DNA from 3 places in the Brucella intermedia LMG 3301 genome. Region 2 is predicted to be linked to each of the others. Evidence: predicted binding sites of a transcription regulator. Region 2 holds the regulator's gene; each other region holds the start of a gene.

Region 1 (6,722 bases), 850 kb from region 2:
CACGAACGATTGCCGACGAAGCGATGCGATCGCCGTGTTTTCTCGTGTCACGGTCCACCAGCAGAAATGACCCTTTTTCCGAAAACCGAAACACATGCCGATGCCGGTTCCGCGCCTGCGGTGACGCGCCTGGCTCCCGCCAAGATCAACCTCGCGCTGCATGTGACGGGGCGTCGTGCCGACGGCTATCATCTACTCGACATGCTGGTGGTCTTTGCCCGCTTTGGCGACATCATCCGTATCGAGCCTGCGGTAGAGGACAGCTTTACGGTCTGCGGTCCTTTTGCCACGGGCATACCGCTCGACGGCGGCAATCTGGTTCTCAAGGCGCGCGAGGCGCTGCGGCAGCAGACACAGCGGGCTTTGCCGCCCGTAGCCATACACCTCGAAAAGAACCTGCCGATTGCTTCCGGCATAGGCGGCGGATCGAGTGACGCAGCCGCCACCCTGCTCGCACTTGATGAACTATGGGGCCTCGATCTCGGTTTCGAGAAACTGGCCGCGATCGGCCTCGATCTTGGCGCGGACCTGCCCATGTGCCTGCATGGCGCATCGAAGGGGACGCCGCTTGCCGCGCGCGGCATCGGCGAAAACCTGACGCCGATTGCCGGTTTCCCGGCCTTGCCCATGCTGCTCGTCAATGACGGAACAGCGGTTGCGACCCCGGATGTCTTTCGCGCGCTCGAAAAGCGCGACCATCCGGCGCTGGCACTTGCCTCCCACGCGGATATCGGCCCTCTTTGCGCTTATCTGCAGACGACCCGCAACGATCTCCTGTCCCCGGCATTGAAACTCGCACCACGGATCGGTGACAAGCTCGAACTTCTTCGCCAGAGCGGATCGCTTTACGCACAGATGTCCGGTTCCGGTGCGACCTGCTACGCCATATACGAAGACATTGCCGCCACTGAACGGGCAGCCGAACACCTCTCAGCCGAAAGACCCGACTGGTTCGTCGTCGCGACCCAAAGCGTCCCCTCTCCCGAGAATAACTTCTGACCCCCATCGGGTGTGAAACCCTTCAAAATCGCCCGATTGTTCACTCTCATTGGACAATATATTGGGACAGACTGTTCGTGCTTTTTGAACAAAAGGCCTTCTACAACAGTTTTGTGAAGGCTGATATATAACTCAATATATTGAATTTATTATATAATTTAGAACTATTCGTTCTGATTTCAAAAAATTGGCTGCACGAATGTGTGATCAAGAAAACATTTTCGTGACTGGAACTTTTGCTCACTGTCACCCATTTCAGCTGCATCGGAACGACGAACAAAACGCCGCTCCACTTTCCAAGGAGATAGGAAAAATGAAAAAGATTGTTCTTGCTGCCGCTGCCCTTGCTCTTACCGCCGGTGCCGCCTTTGCAGAAAACCCACGCGTTGGTGAACCTGCCGATCTTTACGCAAACGACCGCACCCCGGTCGCTTCCCAGAAGGTCGACTACACTGCTCCCGCTTCGATCGGCCAGTCCTCGTTCCAGGACGGTTCGGCTCATCGCTTCGGTGACGCATCGCCTTCGAGCTACCAGAACTAAGTCTTTTCCCAAGACTTGACGACTTGACGCAGGGCGTCGTCAGTGGCCTCCCAGCCGATGACGCCCGGTAAATTCCGGAGCTGGATATTCCTCCCAACCGTCCAGCTTCGCCCAGTTATCTCCCCGATGGATGGCATGGTCGCCACCCGGGAGCCCCGGAAAGGCTTCTATGCCATCCGAAGGGGCGGTTTGTTTCAATGCATTTGTGCGAAGCCGAATGTGTCCATTTGACCGCAAAATGCTTCAGAAGGATTATGAAAATGAAGAAGTTTGCTCTTGCTGCCGTTGCCGTTGCCCTTAGCGCCGGTGCTGCTTTCGCTGAAAACCCGCATGTCGGCGAACCTGCCGATCTTTATGCAAATGACCGCACGCCGGTTGCAACGCAGAGCCAGAAGCTCGACTACACGGCTCCTGCCTCGATCCAGAAGGCTCCGGTCTATCAGAACGGCTCGGCTCATCGCTTCGGCGACGCTTCGCCCTCCAGCTACGAGAACTAATCCAGACAGCATGTCTGTTGAAAAAGGCGAAGCCTCAGGCTTCGCCTTTTTGTTTGTTCAGGCTTCGTCGGGCGGCAGTATGGAATGTTTGAGCCGGACCGGCTTCAAACGCTGCGGAAGCTGTTCGAACGACACGCCGTCGAGCAGCAGCGGCTTTACGACATCCAGGCGAACCAGCAGTCCGGCATCAAGCGTCGCCTTGTGGCCGAAGACTTTGCGGACCGCGCCGAACCCGCCGTCTTCCGGCAGCGAGAAGCGCGCGGCGCCACCGCCATGCTCCATATGTCGGCGCAGAACTTCCTCCCACCCCTCCTGCGGAATGGAACCGGGCGTCAGCAGCAGCACCCAGGGCGTACGGATTTCATCGAGCGCGGTCTCAATATCCATTTCCGCATGGAACGCACAGCCGGCACCCAGCGCGACCAGGGCGGTCTCATCCGACGAGCCCCTGTCGATGACCGACACACGTCGCAGCAACCCCTCCACGACCGCCGGCACCAAAGCCGAAAGCGTGTGAGCCAGCGCTCTCTCGGAATTCAGGGTTTCTATGACGACTGACAACATGCGCGCTTCATATATCAAGAATGCGTGAGCGGAAAGCTGACACTTTTATGTTCTTGATTTGTTCTAATTCTTGTTATAGGAATAGATTCATCAGAACAGAGTCGCATGGCAGCACGGCGCGCACCGTAGAACAGCTCCGATCTTGGAAGGACGCTGTCCCGGCTGGGTTTCGTCGTGATCCTACAAAGCCAGATGTTTCCATGCAGGGAGACGAAGATGGAAGTGATCCAGCAGGCAGATATCATCAAGCAGGCCGACAGGGCTGCCTTCGGTAGCGGGCGCGCGGATCACGCCAATGCGGTGATCGGCGAGGCCGGATTGCGCATCGATCACGCCCGCAGGCGCGGACGGGGAGCGGGCATCAATCCGACCGGGCGCTTCGAGCCGACCACGCGCCACGACTTCGATGATGGCTGGACTACGCTTGAGGAACTGCCGCCGTTCAAGACCGACGTGCAGATCGAAAAGCCGCGGACGATCATCACCCGCAATGATTCACCCGACATCAGTTTCGACCGCTCGATCAATCCCTATCGCGGCTGCGAGCATGGCTGCATCTATTGCTTTGCCCGCCCGACCCACAGCTACATGGGACTTTCTGCCGGTCTCGATTTCGAATCCCGTCTCTTTGCCAAGCCGGATGCCCCGCGTCTTCTGGAGCGTGAACTGGCCAAGCCCGGTTACCAGCCGAAGACCATCGCCATCGGCACCAATACGGACCCTTATCAGCCGGTCGAAAAGAAGTGGCGCATCATGCGCGAAATTCTTGAAGTGCTGGAGGCCGCCAATCATCCCGTCGGCATCGTGACGAAATCCGCTCTGGTCGTGCGGGATATCGATATTCTTGGCCGCATGGCCGAGAAAGGGCTGGCCAAGGTCGCCTTGTCGGTCACGACGCTCGACGCCCATCTGTCCCGCACGATGGAACCGCGCGCCTCGACGCCGACGCTGCGGTTGCAGGCCATTCGCAAACTGGCCGATGCGGGCATTCCCGCCTCGGTCATGATGGGACCGGTCATCCCCGGCATCAACGATCACGAGATCGAACGCATTCTGGATGCCGCCTATGCACAAGGTGCGCGGGAGGCAGGCTATGTTCTGCTGCGCCTGCCGCTCGAAGTCGCGCCCTTGTTCAAGGACTGGCTGCTGCGCAATTATCCGGATCGCTACCGCCACGTCATGTCGCTGGTGCGTTCCATGCGCGACGGCAAGGATTATGATGCCGAATGGGGCAAGCGCATGCGCGGCACAGGTCCATATGCATGGCAGATCGGTCGCCGTTTCGAAATCACCGCGCGCAAGCTCGGCTTCAATGCACGCCGCCTTCAGTTGCGCACCGATCTGTTCGAGCCGGTCGAAAAGGGAGGCAAGCAGCTGTCGCTGTTCTAGAGAATTTCCAGCAAAAGCGTGTGCCGGTTTTGCGTTTGATAAGGCGATAAAACAAATAGCCGGAGCGGTTTCCGCGTTTCTCTGCGAGGGAACCGTTGTGGAATAAACACAAAGGGGCAGCCTGGCCCCGCGTCGCTTTTCAACCTGCTCGACCTGCCAGTTGCCTGTTGAATTTCCGTCTGATTGTCCTTCAGACGGAGGGGCCGCCTGCTTTCACGCCACCATCCTCAAGCAGGGCCCTTGCGGAGAATCGGAAGCAATGCGAGCATTGCCGCCAAATGAAACGCTCGGCTTCTGATTCTCCGCTCCTCTTTGACATCCCGATCGCGCCTGACTTCTCGGAAGAGAAAAGGCTGCTTTCGCGTGGCTTGAAACATATCGTCGGCATAGATGAGGCCGGACGCGGTCCCCTTGCCGGGCCGGTGGTTGCTGCTGCCGTCGTGCTCGATATCGACAACCTCCCGGACGGGCTGGACGATTCCAAGCGGCTTACGGCTGCGAGACGCGAGGCCCTCTACGAAATCATCCTGGCGAAGGCCATCACCGTTTCGGTTGCAAGCCTCAGCGCCCGCAGCATCGACGGAAGCGATATCAGGAAGGCCGCGCTGGAAGCCATGCGGCGCGCTTCCATCGGGCTGACCCTGCGCCCATGTCACGCGCTGATCGATGGCCGCGATGTGCCGCCGGGGCTTGCTTGCCCCGGTTCGGCGCTTGTCAAAGGGGATCAGCGCTCCATTTCGATCGCTGCGGCTTCCATCGTCGCCAAGGTAACGCGGGACCGCATGATGATCCGGGCCGGTGCGGCGCATCCACCTTACGGGTTGGAAATTCATGCGGGCTACGCCACCGAAAGGCACCGGGCCGCCATCGAGACGGCGGGGCCCGTGCCCGGCATCCACCGCTACACCTTCGCCCCCATCAAAGATCGCTTCGGCGTTTAAACCGTCGCTAGCCTGGCAGCAAAGCCGAACAGCAGCGCCGCAAAGCCCCAGCGCTGGACCGACTGTATGGCCGGATAACGTTTGAACAGGGTTCCGAGCGATGAGCCTGTAAAGGCATAGAGCGTATCGAACAACAAGCCGACCGCGGTCATGATGCCGCCCAGAATCGCGAACTGCAGCGCTATACTGCCATTTCCCGGATGCACGAACTGCGGCAATAGGACGGAACAGAACAGCAGCGCTTTCGGGTTGAGCAGATTGGTGAGAAGGCCCTTGCGGGCCGAAGCCAGATAGGACCGCCGTTCACGCACACCGCCAACCGCATCCACTGTCGGCAGAGGATGGCGGATGATCCCTATGGCAAGCCAGACGAGATAACAGGCGCTGACGATCCGCACGCACTGGAACGCCACAGGAAAGGCATGCAGAAGCGCCGCCAGACCGAGCGCGGCAAGGGCCACATGGCACGTGCGCGCGATTGCGAGGCCAGCGGCTGTTGCCAGCGCATGGGCCCTGCCCTGCGCTGCGCCGGTCTGGAGCAGCAGAAGCATGTCCGGCCCCGGAATAAGAAATGCAGCAGCAAGTGCGCCCGCGTATAACCACATCTCGCTCATCAATATCGCCTGTAAGGATCATGCCAAATTGGTCGCGACGCAGAGGCTCATCGAAAATGATGCCGATTGCGAAGCAGCGTCATGTCGCAGACTATCCGGGGATGAAGGCGCATGTCCTTGCGATTTGTGGCGCATTGCTCACCCTTTTTGATATAATCAGCCAACAGATCAACTCAAGTTGCCGGATCATGCCAAAACTTAAGCTAGATGCCATCGACCGCAAGATACTCACGGCACTTCAGGAAGACGCCCGGCTCTCCAATGTCCAACTGGCTGAGAAAATCGGCCTTTCGCCCTCTCCCTGCCTGCGCCGCGTCAAGATGCTCGAAAAAGCGGGTGTCATCCGAGGCTATCATGCAGCACTGGATCGCAATGCGGTCGGACTTGGCCTGACTGTCTTCGTCGGCATTCGCGTGGAGCGCCATCACGAGGAAACGGCCACCGCGTTCCGTACCTCCGTGCAGAACCTGCCCGAGGTGTTCTCCTGTCATCTCGTATCCGGGGAATCCGATTTTCTGTTGCAGGTCGTGGTGGCCGATCTCGCAGCCTATGAACGGTTTCTATCCGGCACGCTGCTGCGCCTTCCGGGCGTGATCGACATTCGGAGCAATTTTGCTATCCAGACGGTCAAATCGCAGGGAGAGCTGCCGCTTGCGCATCTGACCGAGAACGAAGACTGATTGCACGTCTGTCCATCGGAGCCTGTCATGCCAGACATCGTCAGTGCGGTTCTCCTCGGACCCCAAGGCATACTTCTGGGCCGTCGCAGCCCGGATCGTCGGGCCTACCCCAACCGGTGGAGTTTTCCGGGCGGGCATGTCGAGGTCGGAGAAGACCTTGATTGCGCGCTGCAACGAGAAATCCACGAGGAACTTGGACTGACCCTCCGCTCGTTTTCCTTTCTCACGACGATAGAGATCGCAATACCGGCAGCGTCATTCCATCTCTATACCGTTACCGCATGGGACGGTCAGCCTGCCATTCGCGACCGGGAGCACACCGAGCTGCGATGGTTCACGCCGCAGGAAGCAGAGGCATTGGCTGACCTTGCGCTCGAAGAGTACCGCCCGCTGTTCCGCAGATTGGGAGGGACGGAAACCGGCCCCGAATCCGACCGGTTCTAAAAACCTTTTCTCGACGTAAAACAAAAACGCCGCCCTTTGGAGGCGGCGTTTCT
Region 2 (6,722 bases):
TGGCCCCGTCCGCCCTGGAAACTATGATTTCTCTTTTCACGCATATTTCAATGGCATTGGCGCCAACGGGTTCTTTCTCGGGACGCCCAAAGTAGCGATTGTTCCCCCGCCGGATGAACTGACAGCGGAAATATCCCAGTGGATTGCTATGCTACGGGTCCGGGTTTCCGAACGGATTGAGGAAGTGATTGGAGGGGAGGATGGCAGTGTCGCTTCGGCGCTCGTGGCAGGCACCCGCGCCGGGATCAGCGAGCAAACCAACGACGATCTGCGCAAGGCAGGGCTTGCACATATTCTTTCAATCTCGGGTTTGCATATGGCGCTCGCCGCTGGCGTCGTCATGTTGACGCTACGGTCTGCCTTCGCGCTGTTTCCCGCTTTCAGCGTCCGGCGCCCGGTTAAGAAATACGCGGCTTTTCTCTCCCTGCTAAGCTGTACCTTCTATCTTGCCATGTCCGGTGCGGACGTTGCTGCGCAACGAAGCTATGTGATGATTGCGATTATGCTTGGAGCATTGCTGGTCGATCGCGCTGCCATCAGCATGCGCAATCTGGCCATAGCGGCGCTCGCGATGATTGCTCTTTCGCCGCATGAGATTTTGGGGCCGAGTTTCCAGATGTCGTTCTCTGCAACCGCTGCGTTGATCGCCGGTTATGCCTGGTGGAGCGAACGCAATGCGAACAGGCGTGTCGGCGCAGAGAAGCTTAGGAGGTCCAGAGACGGCTTTGTTGGGCGGATATTAAAGCTAGTCGCGGCAGCGGCAGGCACCTCGCTCATTGCCGGGTTGGCGAGCGGCATTTTCGCCGCCTATCATTTCAACAACACAGCGCCATTGGGATTGGTGGGAAATGTGCTTGCTGAACCCGCAATAGCCTTGCTTGTGATGCCGTTTGCTGTTTTCGGCCTGGTGCTGATGCCTTTGCAGCTTGACTGGGTGCCTTTGCAAATAATGGGCTGGGGCATTTTCGCGGTAAGGCACATTGCTGCCTTCGTCGCGACCTGGTCGCCGGATGGTAATCCAGGAACCATGCCCGCGCTTACTCTTGTTTTCTGGACCATTGCGCTGGTTCTGGCGGTTGTGCTTTCCACCAGACTGAAGGTACTGGCGCTCCCATTTGTCGTCCTCGGCCTGATGGTTTTTTTAAGGGAACCATTTCCCGATATCGTCGTATCCGAAGATGCCAAGCTGGTAGGCGTCCGATTGGAGGACGGAAGGCTTGCGGTTAATCGAAATCGACCTTCCCAGTTCACAATCGACAATTGGAAAACTGCCTATCTCGTCAAGGAAATGATCCCCCCGCTTTCGGTTAAAAAAGAAAAGCTGGCCGCGTCCGATGGTTTTGAGTGTGTTGAGGGAGTGTGCACAATTACCCTGCGTGATGGTCGCACGCTTGCCTATACTGGAGAACCGGCAATGCGGGAGATTGCCTGCAATATCGGGGATGTGGTCATCCTGGCTGTTCCGGGCAAGGATGCTACATGTGGTCGCTCAACGATTACCAGCATCAGTAAACGCGATCTGGCGCTGAAAGGAGCCGTAGAAATCAGACTCGGACAACAACGCGATGAAAGCCGCTCTCCCAAAGCGGCAACGGGAAAATCGCATGAAACTGCGAGGCTTGACGAGAAGCAGCCGAGGCCTGATTTGCGTCCGGACGACCGAATTACATACGCTGTTGATGTTCCAAGTCGTCCCTGGCATTTGCATCGCATTCATTCGCGCGCGGCACGCGGCTTGCCCGAACGAGAATATAAGCCCAAATCCGGTTCCACTCGAACCGTAGCAGACTGTTCATCGGATGCGGACAACCCCACAACGCATTGCAATTGATTTCGAGCGGTCTCTCGCTCTATTCAATCCAAACCGCTCGATCTAGTTTTGTCACGCGCATCACCCGAAACCGGTTCCCGCTTTCGGAAGACGTGCTCTAGTAACGGCGGATAAGACCGACGAGCTTCCCCTGTACGCGAACACGGTCAGGGCCGAATATCCTCGTTTCATAAGCGGGATTAGCCGCTTCCAGAGCGATGGAGGCACCCTTACGGCGAAAGCGCTTCAAGGTCGCTTCTTCATCATCGACCAGAGCTACCACGATCTCACCGGGATTTGCGGAATCTCCGCGTTTGATGATCACCGTGTCTCCGTCGAAAATTCCGGCATCGATCATTGAATCCCCTTTGACCTCAAGCGCGTAATGCTCGCCCGCGCCGATCATTTCTGGCGGGAGGCTGAGGGAGTGGGTCTGGTTCTGAATGGCGGAGATCGGCACACCCGCAGCTATTCGTCCCATGACCGGTACGGATACCGTTGCCGACGTGTCGTCATTGGTAGCTACAGGGGCAGGGCGAGCCGGTGGAGGGGGGGGCGGCGCTTTGCCAAGACTGCCTTCGATCACGCTGGGAGCGAACTTCTTTTGGGCATTGAGCCCAGGAGCGATTGAATCCGGCAACCGCAACACCTCAAGTGCACGCGCCCTGTTGGGCAGGCGGCGGATAAAGCCACGCTCCTCCAGAGCAGTGATCAGACGATGGATACCCGATTTTGAAGCCAGATCGAGCGCTTCCTTCATCTCGTCGAAAGAGGGAGGAATGCCCGTTTCCTTCAGACGTTCGTGAATGAACAGCAGAAGCTCGTGCTGCTTACGGGTCAACATGCGCGACACCCTCCCGGCCAAGAATCGAGAAAAACAAAACCAGAACGAACACTATATGTTCCAGTCTTGTTCTGCAATGGTTTTAAAATCGTTAATGCTCAAAACAAGGAAAGATGGGATGTTCCGGCGCTGCATTCCTGCCACCGGAGTGGGTGGGACGACATTCTGAATAATATATATCCCACCGGGGCTTAGGGCGAATTCCTCATGTTCCGAGGAGGCATCGCCGCTATAGCATCAGAACTCGGCAATCATCGCCACTAGCGGCAGCGGGAGCGTTCTCATCCCTGATGATAAGCGCTTTTGAGCGGACGAGGGCGGACAACATGGACGAATCCTGCAACGGAAAAGGCGACGCGACCAGCGTTCCATCCGGTCGTGATTCGATGGTAGCCCGGATATAATCGCGGCGAGGATCGTTAGCTGGCAGGGCAACACCCAGCTTCGCCGGACGGATATCGGCGTCAAGGCTGGTGCCGGCGAGCTTCGCGACAAGCGGCCGGAGAAAAACAAGGCTGCACACCAGGCTGGAAACAGGATTGCCGGGCAAGCCGATAATATGGACAATCTTGCCATTCACATCGATCCGTCCATGCATCAGCGGTTTGCCGGGCCGCATGGCGATCTTCCAGAAATCGAGGTCGACGCCCAGTTTCTGCAGCGCGCCATGGACAAAGTCCCTGGCACCGACCGAAGCTCCGCCGATTGTGACCAGAACGTCGACACCGCTTTGCAGGCTATCTTTTATTGCCTGCTCTATTTTAGCGGGATCATCGGGAATGATCCCCTTATCTTGAGAAGTCCCGCCGGCTCGCCTTACGATCTCGGCAATTCCAACACTGTTCGATGCAACGATCTGGTCTTTTCCGGGTATCTCGCCCGGAGCAACAAGCTCGTCGCCGGTGGCGATAATGGCTACCGTGGGCTTTTTGAATACGTCGATTTTCGCATTGCCGCTGGCCGCTGCCAGCGACAGCGCAGCGGCATCCAGTTCACGGCCTGATGGAATGACTATGTCGCCCGGCGAAAAGTCCAGGCCCGCGCGGCGTATATGCCGTCCCGGTTCCATGCCTTTATGGACGATCAGCCGGTTGCCTGAGCGCTCGGTATGCTCCTGAATGACGATTGTGTCGGTACCGTTGGGAAGCGGCGCGCCGGTGAAAATGCGGACTGCCTGCCCGCTTCTTAATTCGCCTTCGAAGCGATTGCCCGCCGCCGACTCGCCGATGATATCGAACTCGGCAGGATAGGAGATGTTGTCCGGCGCGATCAGGGCATAGCCGTCCATCGCCGAACCGTCAAAAGGCGGCTGCAGAAAATGTGCCAGCACGGGTGTTGCAACGACACGCCCACCAGCATCTGACAAAGCGATCTGCTCAGTGCCGCGCGGCTCCGCCGACTTCAGAATGCGGGCCAGTGCTTCATCGACCGGGAGAAGGGACATGGCGTTTCCTCTCGAACTGAATTTCTGCCCCGTCTAAACCATAAAAAACGATTGGCAGAATTGATCCAAAGCAAAGTCAGCAGCATATCTGGAAGAACGGCTTATGCCGTCCAGTCGCCTGATTTGCCACCGCTCTTTTCGATAACGCGGATGCCGCCGATCTCCATATGCTTGTCGACCGCCTTGGCCATATCATAGATCGTGAGGCAGGTAACTGAAACGGCGGTGAGAGCTTCCATTTCCACGCCGGTGCGTCCCTTCAGCTTGGCGAGTGCACGAACGCGCAGGCCGGGCAACGTGTGGTCCGGTTCGATTTCGACCACGACTTTGGTCAGCATCAATGGATGGCAGAGGGGAATAAGGTCCGAGGTCTTTTTCGCTGCCATGATGCCTGCCAGACGCGCAGTGCCGATGACATCCCCCTTGGCCGCATTGCCTTCCAGAATGAGCGCCAGCGTTTCCGGCTTCATTCTGACCGATCCTTCGGCCACAGCCTGACGCTCCGTCTCGTCCTTGCTCCCAACATCCACCATGTTGGCAGCGCCACTCTGGTCGATATGGGTGAGTTTGGAGACCATCGGTCAGGCCTTGCCGGTCAGAAGTTCGCGGGTCGCCGCTGCAACATCTGCCTTGCGCATCAGGCTTTCTCCGATGAGGAACGTCCCGATCCCCGCCTTTTCCAGCCGCAGACAATCTTCGTGTGTGAAGATGCCGCTTTCCCCAACCAGCAAACGGTCGGAGGGAGCCATTTTCGACAGGCATTCGGAAACAGCGAGATCGACCTCAAACGTTCGCAAATTGCGGTTGTTGACCCCGAGCAGACGCGACGACAGTTTGAGTGCGCGTTCCATCTCGGTCTCGTCGTGTACTTCGATGAGAGCATCCATTCCGAGCTCGAAAGCGGTTTCTTCGAGCGCTTTCGCCAGATCGTCATCGACGCTGGCCAGGATAATCAGAATGCAGTCAGCGCCCCAGCTGCGGGCTTCATGCACCTGATAGGTATCGAACAAAAAGTCTTTGCGAAGTGCCGGCAGGCTACATGCGTTGCGGGACGCCGTCAGAAATTCTGGCGCTCCTTGAAAGGATGGCGCGTCGGTCAGCACGGAAAGACACGCCGCGCCACCAGCCTCGTAGGCCTGTGCAAGGACGGGCGGGTCGAAATCAGGACGAATAAGGCCTTTCGAAGGGCTCGCCTTCTTGATTTCGGCTATCAGGGCGAATTCCCCAGCCGCGCGTTTCGCTTCCAATGCCTTAAGAAAACCGCGCGGTGTTTCCTGATCCTGAGCGCGTGCTTTCAGATCTGCCACGCTACGCTCGGCCTTGGCGGCGGCGATTTCGTCGCGTTTGTAAGCCTCAATCTTGCGCAGAATATCGGTAGACATAACTTGATCCTTTCCGTCAGGCGGTGTTGTCGTTTGAAACGGCAATCACCTTCTGCAAAACACCAAGTGCGGCACCGCTATCGATGGATTGCGCCGCCAGTTCGATGCCTTCTTTCAAATCTTTCGCCTTGCCAGCAATGACGAGCGCCGCGCCCGAATTGAGCAACACGATGTCTCGATAGGCGTTTTTATCGCCTTCAAGTACACCCAGCAGAGCCTTCGCGTTCACGGCAGCCTCGCCGCCTTTCAGTTCCGCAGGATCGCAACGGCGAAGCCCGACTTCTTCCGGCGTGATTTCAAAAGTACGGATTTGGCCCTTCTCAAGAGCCGCAATCTGCGTCGCGCCTGCGGTGGTCATTTCGTCGAGACCATCGCCGTAGACAACCCATGCCGCTTCGGAACCCAGTTCCTTGAGCACTTCGGCCAAAGGTACGAGCCATTGAGGTGCGAATACTCCGACGAGCTGACGCTTGACGCTGGCCGGATTGGAAAGAGGTCCAAGCAGATTGAAAATGGTACGCGTGCCGAGTTCGACCCGTGAAGGGCCGACATGGCGCATGGCGGAATGGTGCATCGGCGCGAACATGAAGCCAAGACCGGCTTCGGTGATGCTGCGGCCGATCGTGTTTGCATCGGCTTCGATATTGATGCCAAGCGCGGCGAGCGCATCGGCGGCACCTGAGCGAGAGGAAAGGGCCCGGTTGCCATGCTTGGCGACAGGGACACCCGCCCCAGCCACAACAAACGCCGAGCAGCTCGAAACATTGTATGAGCCCGACTGGTCACCACCCGTTCCGACAATATCGATTGCATTGTCGGGAGCGGACACTCCCAGCATGCGGGAGCGCATGGAGGCAACGGCACCGGCGATCTCCGGTACCGTTTCACCGCGTACACGCAACGCCATCAGCAATCCACCTATCTGCGATGGCGTTGCCTGGCCAGACATCATGATGTCGAAGGCGGCCCTGGAATCTTCCAGCGAAAGCGGCTCTCCAGCAGCAGCTTTCGCAATATAGGGTTTTAGATCAGCCATTTTGGATGCCCACCGTCCCTAAAACGCCAAAGCGTTGTTGATGACGGTCTGATTTATCTTAACGGGGTACTGCTTCTGCAATTCACCGACGAGCTGTTCAAGGATGTCATCCGAGAGTGAGGTCGCCTGATACTTCTGCTGTTGTTCCGGAATGGCTTCCGGGCCAGCTGCGGCAGGTTCGGTTACTTCCGTAACCTTGAACAGGA
Region 3 (6,722 bases), 800 kb from region 2:
CCATGGCGGGATAGAGGATTTCTTCCACTGCAGGGCTCAGGCGATGAATTTCATCGATGAAAAGAACGTCGCGCTCTTCGAGATTGGTCAAAAGTGCTGCGAGATCGCCCGCCTTGGCAATGACCGGGCCGGAGGTGGAGCGGAAATTGACGCCGAGTTCCTTGGCCATGATCTGCGCCAATGTCGTCTTGCCGAGACCCGGAGGGCCAACGAACAGCACATGGTCGAGCGCCTCACCCCGCACCTTGGCGGCCTCGATGAAAACTTTCAGATTGGCGCGCGCCGCCGCCTGGCCGACGAAATCGTCGAGCATTTGCGGGCGCAGCGTATTGTCTTCATCTGCGCGGCTGTCGGGATTGATGAGAGGGTTGCGGTCGCTCATGCCTTCCTCCTCGCATGAACATATCGCTCAGGCAAGCTGCGCAGAGCCTGAATCAAAAAGCGGCAGGCCGTGGCGAAAATGGCGATTTTCGAGTACCGGAGCGGAGTGTACTTCATGTACATGAGCACCGGAAAGCAGGAAAGCGCCGTTTGCAGACCGGCATGGCGACTTTTGGAACAGGCTCTCACCGCGACAATTCCTTCAAACCCAGCCTGATAAGCTTTGCCGAATCGGCATTCTCTCCCGCCTCTTTCAGTGCGGCTGCAACGGCATTGGCTGCCTGATCCCGGGAATAACCGAGATTGGAAAGCGCCGACACCGCATCGGCCACCGGTGCAGGCGCGGCACCCGCGCCAAGTTCCTGCTTGAGCCCGATCGTGCCGCTCGCATCGCCGGCAAAGGCAGGCGCCTTGTTCTTCAGTTCAGTCACGATGCGCTCTGCAACCTTCTTGCCGACGCCCGGCGCGCGCGACACCATCGCGATATCGCGCAATGCGATCGCATTGGCGAGTTCGGACGGCGACAGCGTGCCAAGCACCGCAAGCGCCACCTTGGCGCCGACGCCCTGCACATTCTGCAACAGGCGGAACCATTCGCGCTCAAGCTGATTGGCAAATCCGTAAAGGCGGATCATGTCCTCGCGGACATAGGTTTCGATGAACAGCACCGCCGCCTCGCCCGCGCCACCGAGATTGCCCAGTGTCCGCGCCGAGCAGAACGCGGCATAGCCGACCCCATGCACATCGATGACCGCATGATCCTCGGCGATTTCATCGATCACGCCTTTAAGCTTGCCGATCATTCTGGTCTCACCCCGCTAACAGCGCCTGCATCCGGCGAGCGCTTACAATGCTCTGACGATGGTGCGCATGGCAAATGGCAATGGCAAGCGCATCGGCAGCATCGCTCGTATCGAACGATGCACGCGGCATCAGCACTTTCACCATCATGTGAATCTGCTGCTTTTCACCGTGACCGACGCCGATGACCGCCTTCTTCACGGCATTCGGCGCATATTCCGCAACAGGCAGGCCAGCTTGTGCCGGAGCCAGCAAGGCAATGCCCCGCGCCTGACCAAGCTTCAATGTCGCCGTTGCGTCCTTGTTAACGAAAGTATGTTCGACCGCCGCCTCGTGCGGCATGAATTCATGCAGGACCTTGGAAAGCCCTTCATGGAGCTGGCAGAGGCGCGATGCGAGATCCATCTCGGCATTCGAGGTCACGGTCCCCGAGCCGATGAAATGCAGTGAATTGCCAAGCGATTCGACAATGCCCCAGCCGGTGCGGCGCAGGCCCGGATCGATACCAATGATGCGAATCGTTTCTTTCATAAGCGAACCCTATCCTCAGACGGATTCACTTGACAGCAGAAAAGTGAACAAAAGAGAAACATGCGCCCCGAAGGGCGCGGATGCTCAATGGTTATTCAATGTCAGGAAGCACCGAAAGCAGTTTTCAGCAACACGATCTGTTCGGAAACCGGATTGCCGCGCGGGATGCCCTGCAGCGAAACCACTTCACCGTAGACCTCGCGGTCCATCCGGCGCACGCGGGCCTGAAGGCGCATCGAGCGTTCAACCAGTTCCACGAAGGCGGCGGGCAGTTCGGACCAGCCCTGTGCGGCTTCACCCGCGGACGGAGTGTCGAGGCGCACCTTGGCCTTTTCGGCGGAAACCTGCTGGCGGGACATTTCTCCGCTGCGCGCGGCGCGCTGGAGCAGCAGCCAGGACGCAATCTGCATCAGGCGCGTGGTCAGCCGCATCGATTCGGCGGCATAGAGCGTCGCGGCCACGCGCGACAGATTGCGCGCATCCTCACGGCCTTCGCCATCAAGGTAGCTTGCGGCTTCCTCGACCATATCCATGCCTTGCGTATAGATCGGCTTGAACGAATCCGAGAAGACCATGCGCTCCGCGAGGCTGATCATATTGCTCGGCATCTGACCCTGTTCGCTAATCACTGCTCTGCCACCTTGCATAACCGCCGGCATCGGCGGCCCATTCCGTTGCCGTAGCCCTCCGGTGGGATTTGCCGGACGGATACGAATGAAACCATTGAACCGCTGTTCGACCATGGGGGAGGCTGAGACGGAACAGCTGTGCTAAACAAGTCCACGACAAACTGCACTTTCATGCACCGTCGCGCAAGTTTATGTTTAACGTTCGGTTAACATTTTCAGGGGCTTTTAAAGAAAGTCCGCAAATAGAACGGATCGGCAGTTGATTTCGTTCCACGTGGCGGCGCGTGGAAAGCCGACATTTCCGGGATGTGCAGCAAAAAGCGCATAAAAAAAGAGCCGCAAGGGCGGCTCTCAGGAGTTTAACAGGGAGGCGTCAAACAGAGTGGCTAAACCACTCGGTAAGAATCCAGCCGAACTGGATGTAAACTATTTAACATTCTTAAGATTAATGAATGGTTAATTTCCGCTCCGCTCTGTGGATAATCTCAAACGATTCCGCGCCTCCACCGAAAGAAAAGCCGCCCGGAGCGGCGGCTTATCCGTGGTCAATATCGCTGCATCGCAGGCTTGCCGCTTGTGGCGAGCTGCATCTTGACGGGTTCGGCAGCGGGAACGCCGGGCTTGACCGAAGCGGCTGCGCCCTTCTTGCTCCAGCCGATGGTCGGCAGCCATTCCAGATAATAGGCCAATGCGAATTGCATCACGATTCCGGTTGCGATCAGCAGCGTGTCATATGGCAGGCCGCCGGGGTTCACCAGCTTCATCACCTGTGCCACCATCGCCAGCAGCGTACCAGCAATGAAGACCGGCAGCGAATGCTTGCCGAGAATGGCGAGCGGGTTGTCGGGCGCAGTGCGGGCGATGTGGTTCAGCGTCGGGACCACGGCAATAAGATAGGCAATAGCCAGCACGTGCAGCAGGCGCGGACCCGACAGGAACGTCTTGTCGAAGCCGGTGATGACCATCGGCATTCCCATCGATGCATCGATACCCCAGAGCGGGATGCGCACCCACGCCAACGCCAGCACCAGATAGCCGACGGCAAGGCCGATCAGCAGCGGATGCTTCGGCAGTTCGCCTCCGCGGGCGCACATGCATCACGCCTGCGATACCGATTGCGAACAGGAACTGCCAGGACAGCGGATTGAGAAACCAGACGCCCTCGGTCGGATAATTGACCGGTGCCACGTGATAGAGGCCCGAGAGGAACCAGACCGTGCCGGAAACGCCGAGCATCAGCGGCAGGCTGATGCGCGCCAACAGAAGCAGGACCGGGGTCAGGACCAGCATCACGGCATACATGGACAGGATATTGTTATAGCCGAGCTGGTGGCCCATCGTGACGATGCCGAACAGCGCTTCGACCGGATGCTTGACCAGCGGAGCGATGTTGATCTGCGTCAGGAGTTCCGATCGCTTGAGGAAAAGGGCAGCGGCCGCGAAGATGGCGATGGTCGCCATGGTCGTCATGATATGCGCGGTATAAAGTACACCGGCGCGGCGCCACATCTTGAGCGACAGAAGCAGGCGATTGCCGGGAGCGAACTTCGATCCATAGGCAAGCGCGACGGCCATGCCGGAAATCAGCACGAAGGCTTCGGCCGAATCGGAAAATCCTAGATTTCTGTGTGTAAGATTCTCGTAGATCGTGCCGGGTACATGGTTGATGAAGATCGTTAGCAGCGCGAGTGCACGGAACACGTCAATGCGCGTATCGCGCATTTTCGCATTGGTTGCGTGCATCGCTTCTCCAGCGGTCGCAATATTCATTTACCAGCCTGCCTATCCTTGAAGGAAAGCACCCGCACTTGGGATTGCGAGGACTTTCCAATCTTCTTCGTGTCATTCCGGATGGGTGGCCGGAACGGTTTCACACGTTCTGCCGGGGCGTTCAGTGCCCGGTCTTGGTGTGGGTTATATATCCGTAAATTCGTGCAGAACCGGGTTGGTTCCGATCAACTTTCGTTCCAGTGGATAACATTATGCCAGTCCGGACTGGCCTGACCGGGAACGTGTTTCGCCAATGAATACTTGCCGAAGCGCGGTTGCGTCGCATAAATGCGATAAAACAAATAGATAGAGAGCCGCTTCCGTTTCCGGTAAACAGAACGCCTCTATTGCCCGAATTCCATCACGTTTTTCCCGTTAGGCTTCGTTCATGAACACGCCCGCTCACCAGACTGAAACCGACCGCTGCCGCATCGTGCTGGTTGCGCCCCCGCTTGCCGACGGCGCGGCGCTCGCAAAACTGTTGACGGCTGCGCTTTCGGGCGGTGACGTTGCAAGCGTCATTCTCGACCCCGGCGATCTCGACGAGGCCACTTTTCAGGCCGCCGCCGAAAAGGCGATCCCGGTCATTCAGGAAAAGGGCGCTGCCGCGCTCATCCTCAATGATACGCGCATTGCAGGTCGCGTCGGGGCCGACGGCATCCATATCGAAGGCAAGGCTGCCGATCTGGCCGAGGCGATAGAAAAGCACACGCCGAAGATGATTGTCGGCACCGGCAATCTGCGCGACCGCCATGGTGCGATGGAAATCGGCGAATTGCAGCCCGACTATGTGTTCTTCGGAAAAATCGGTGCGGACAACAAGCCGGACGCTCATCCGCGCAACCTGGCGCTCGCCGAATGGTGGGCACAGATGGTGGAGATCCCCTGCATTGCGCAGGCCGGAAGCGCGCTGGAAAGCATTATCCCGGCCGCGGAAACCGGCGCGGATTTCGTGGCGCTCGGACGTGCAGTCTTCGACGCCGAAGACCCGGCGCAGGCTGTTGCGGAAGCCAACCGGCTGCTCGACGAAAAAGCGCCGCGCTTTGAAAACTGATACCTCATCAAGGTCTTGCCGATGCCCATGAAGAACAAATTTCTTCTCGCTGCCGTTATGTCTCTCGCGCTGCCGGTGCTGCCTGTTCTGGCAGCCGGCGAGCCGGTGCACGGCCAGAAGAGCGGCAAGCAGGGCAATCATCAGGGCACGAAGGCCGACAAGCCTGCCAAGCCGGTCATGCTGCCGCAACCGGCAACCACGGAACCGATGCCGCATATCGATCCGAGCCGTTTCGGCGACAAGCCGGCGGACGAGGCTTTCGGCGCATTCCAGCGCGGCCTTTATCTGACCGCCTTCAATCTGGCCAAACCACAGGCCGAAAAGGGCGACCCGGCATCGCAGACGCTCATCGCGGAGATTTATGCGCGTGGTCTCGGCATTCCCGCCAACCAGAAACTGGCGGCGGAATGGTACGAGAAGGCGGCCAATAACGGTGTTGTCGAAGCGCAGTTCCGGTACGCGGCTCTTCTGCTTCAGGGCACCTATACCGCGAAAGACCCCGTCAAGGCGGAAGAACTGATGAAGAAGGCTGCCGAGGGCGGCAACGCCATGGCGCAGTTCAACTACGGCCAGATGCTGATGGTGAAGACGCCGGGCAAGCCCGGCCTCGACCTCGCCTTCCCGTGGTTCGAGAAGGCAGCCGAGGCGAAGCTTGCCGATGCGCAATATGCGGTCAGCCAGGTTTACGCCAATGGCACCCCGACCATTCCTCGCGACGACAAGAAGGCGCGCGTCTACCTCCTGCTCGCAGCAGCGCAAGGCTATGACACCGCACAATTCGACCTTGGCCGCTGGCTGATCGAGGGGCGCGGCGGCGACCGCAATTACGAACAGGGTTTCGGCTGGATGCAGCTTGGCGCGCAGCGCGGCATGGTTATGGCGCAGGCATGGCTCGCGCGTCTCTACCGCGATGGCATCGGCACCGAAGGCGATCTGGTGAAGGCCGCCGCCTGGTATATCGTCGCACAGCGGGCCGGTTTCCGCGCGCCGGACCTCAACGACATGATGGACGGACTGGCTGACGATCAGATCAAGCAAGCCATAGAAACCGCCAATAACCTGCGCGTCCGCTGATTTTTGAGCGGTTTTTTCAAACGGGACCGGCCCTCTTTTCGTGGTCAGGCTTGCACAAAGCGTCGTTTTATGGTCTTGGGAACGCGATTATCGCGGCTCGAATATGAGATGCTCAGGCAATCCCCGAAATAAAGCCGGGCCGCACATAGTTTCACATTTTCATTCCGGATCAAGCTCATGAAGATCAATGGTAACGAAATCCGCCCCGGCAATGTCATCGAACATGCTGGCGGCCTGTGGGTTGCAGTCAAGACCAATGCCGTCAAGCCCGGCAAGGGCGGCGCCTACAATCAGGTCGAACTGAAGAACCTCATCAACGGCACCAAGCTCAACGAACGTTTCCGCGCCGCCGAAACCGTCGAGCGCGTTCGTCTGGAACAGAAGGATTTCTCGTTCCTCTACGAACAGGGCGAAGCGCTGATCTTCATGGACACGGAATCCTACGAGCAGCTCGAACTGGCCAAGGATTTCGTCGGCGACCG

The links. Region 2 encodes LexA, which represses DNA repair genes until DNA is damaged. Its sites were predicted from a motif close to TGTTCNNNNTGTGTTCNG; they were not measured.
Region 1: a site for LexA is predicted at 2,650-2,667, ahead of OINT_RS02220 (PA0069 family radical SAM protein). Genes of this name have one in related genera too.
Region 3: a site for LexA is predicted at 1,757-1,774, ahead of ruvC (crossover junction endodeoxyribonuclease RuvC). Genes of this name have one in related genera too.

What each region holds. Positions count from the first base shown of each region.
Region 1 covers NZ_ACQA01000001.1:480,415-487,136, reverse strand. Annotated here, with positions in the region: gene OINT_RS02240 (4-(cytidine 5'-diphospho)-2-C-methyl-D-erythritol kinase) at 67-999, shown strand; gene OINT_RS02235 (hypothetical protein) at 1,313-1,540, shown strand; gene OINT_RS02230 (hypothetical protein) at 1,801-2,037, shown strand; gene OINT_RS02225 (glycosyltransferase family protein) at 2,095-2,601, opposite strand; gene OINT_RS02220 (PA0069 family radical SAM protein) at 2,818-3,990, shown strand; gene OINT_RS02215 (ribonuclease HII) at 4,269-4,931, shown strand; gene OINT_RS02210 (LysE family translocator) at 4,928-5,545, opposite strand; gene OINT_RS02205 (Lrp/AsnC family transcriptional regulator) at 5,734-6,225, shown strand; gene OINT_RS02200 (NUDIX domain-containing protein) at 6,253-6,669, shown strand.
Region 2 covers NZ_ACQA01000001.1:1,327,484-1,334,205, reverse strand. Annotated here, with positions in the region: gene OINT_RS06315 (ComEC/Rec2 family competence protein) at 1-1,831, shown strand, start outside; gene lexA (transcriptional repressor LexA) at 1,929-2,654, opposite strand; gene OINT_RS06305 (molybdopterin molybdotransferase MoeA) at 2,884-4,098, opposite strand; gene moaC (cyclic pyranopterin monophosphate synthase MoaC) at 4,200-4,676, opposite strand; gene trpC (indole-3-glycerol phosphate synthase TrpC) at 4,680-5,480, opposite strand; gene trpD (anthranilate phosphoribosyltransferase) at 5,497-6,516, opposite strand; gene OINT_RS06285 (peptidyl-prolyl cis-trans isomerase) at 6,535-6,722, opposite strand, start outside.
Region 3 covers NZ_ACQA01000001.1:2,125,920-2,132,641, forward strand. Annotated here, with positions in the region: gene ruvB (Holliday junction branch migration DNA helicase RuvB) at 1-382, opposite strand, end outside; partial or broken gene OINT_RS22950 (flagellar basal body P-ring protein FlgI) at 421-570, opposite strand; gene ruvA (Holliday junction branch migration protein RuvA) at 567-1,184, opposite strand; gene ruvC (crossover junction endodeoxyribonuclease RuvC) at 1,192-1,713, opposite strand; gene rcdA (protease adaptor protein RcdA) at 1,815-2,321, opposite strand; partial or broken gene OINT_RS10215 (OpgC family protein) at 2,888-4,112, opposite strand; gene OINT_RS10220 (thiamine phosphate synthase) at 4,501-5,166, shown strand; gene OINT_RS10225 (tetratricopeptide repeat protein) at 5,194-6,240, shown strand; gene efp (elongation factor P) at 6,418-6,722, shown strand, end outside.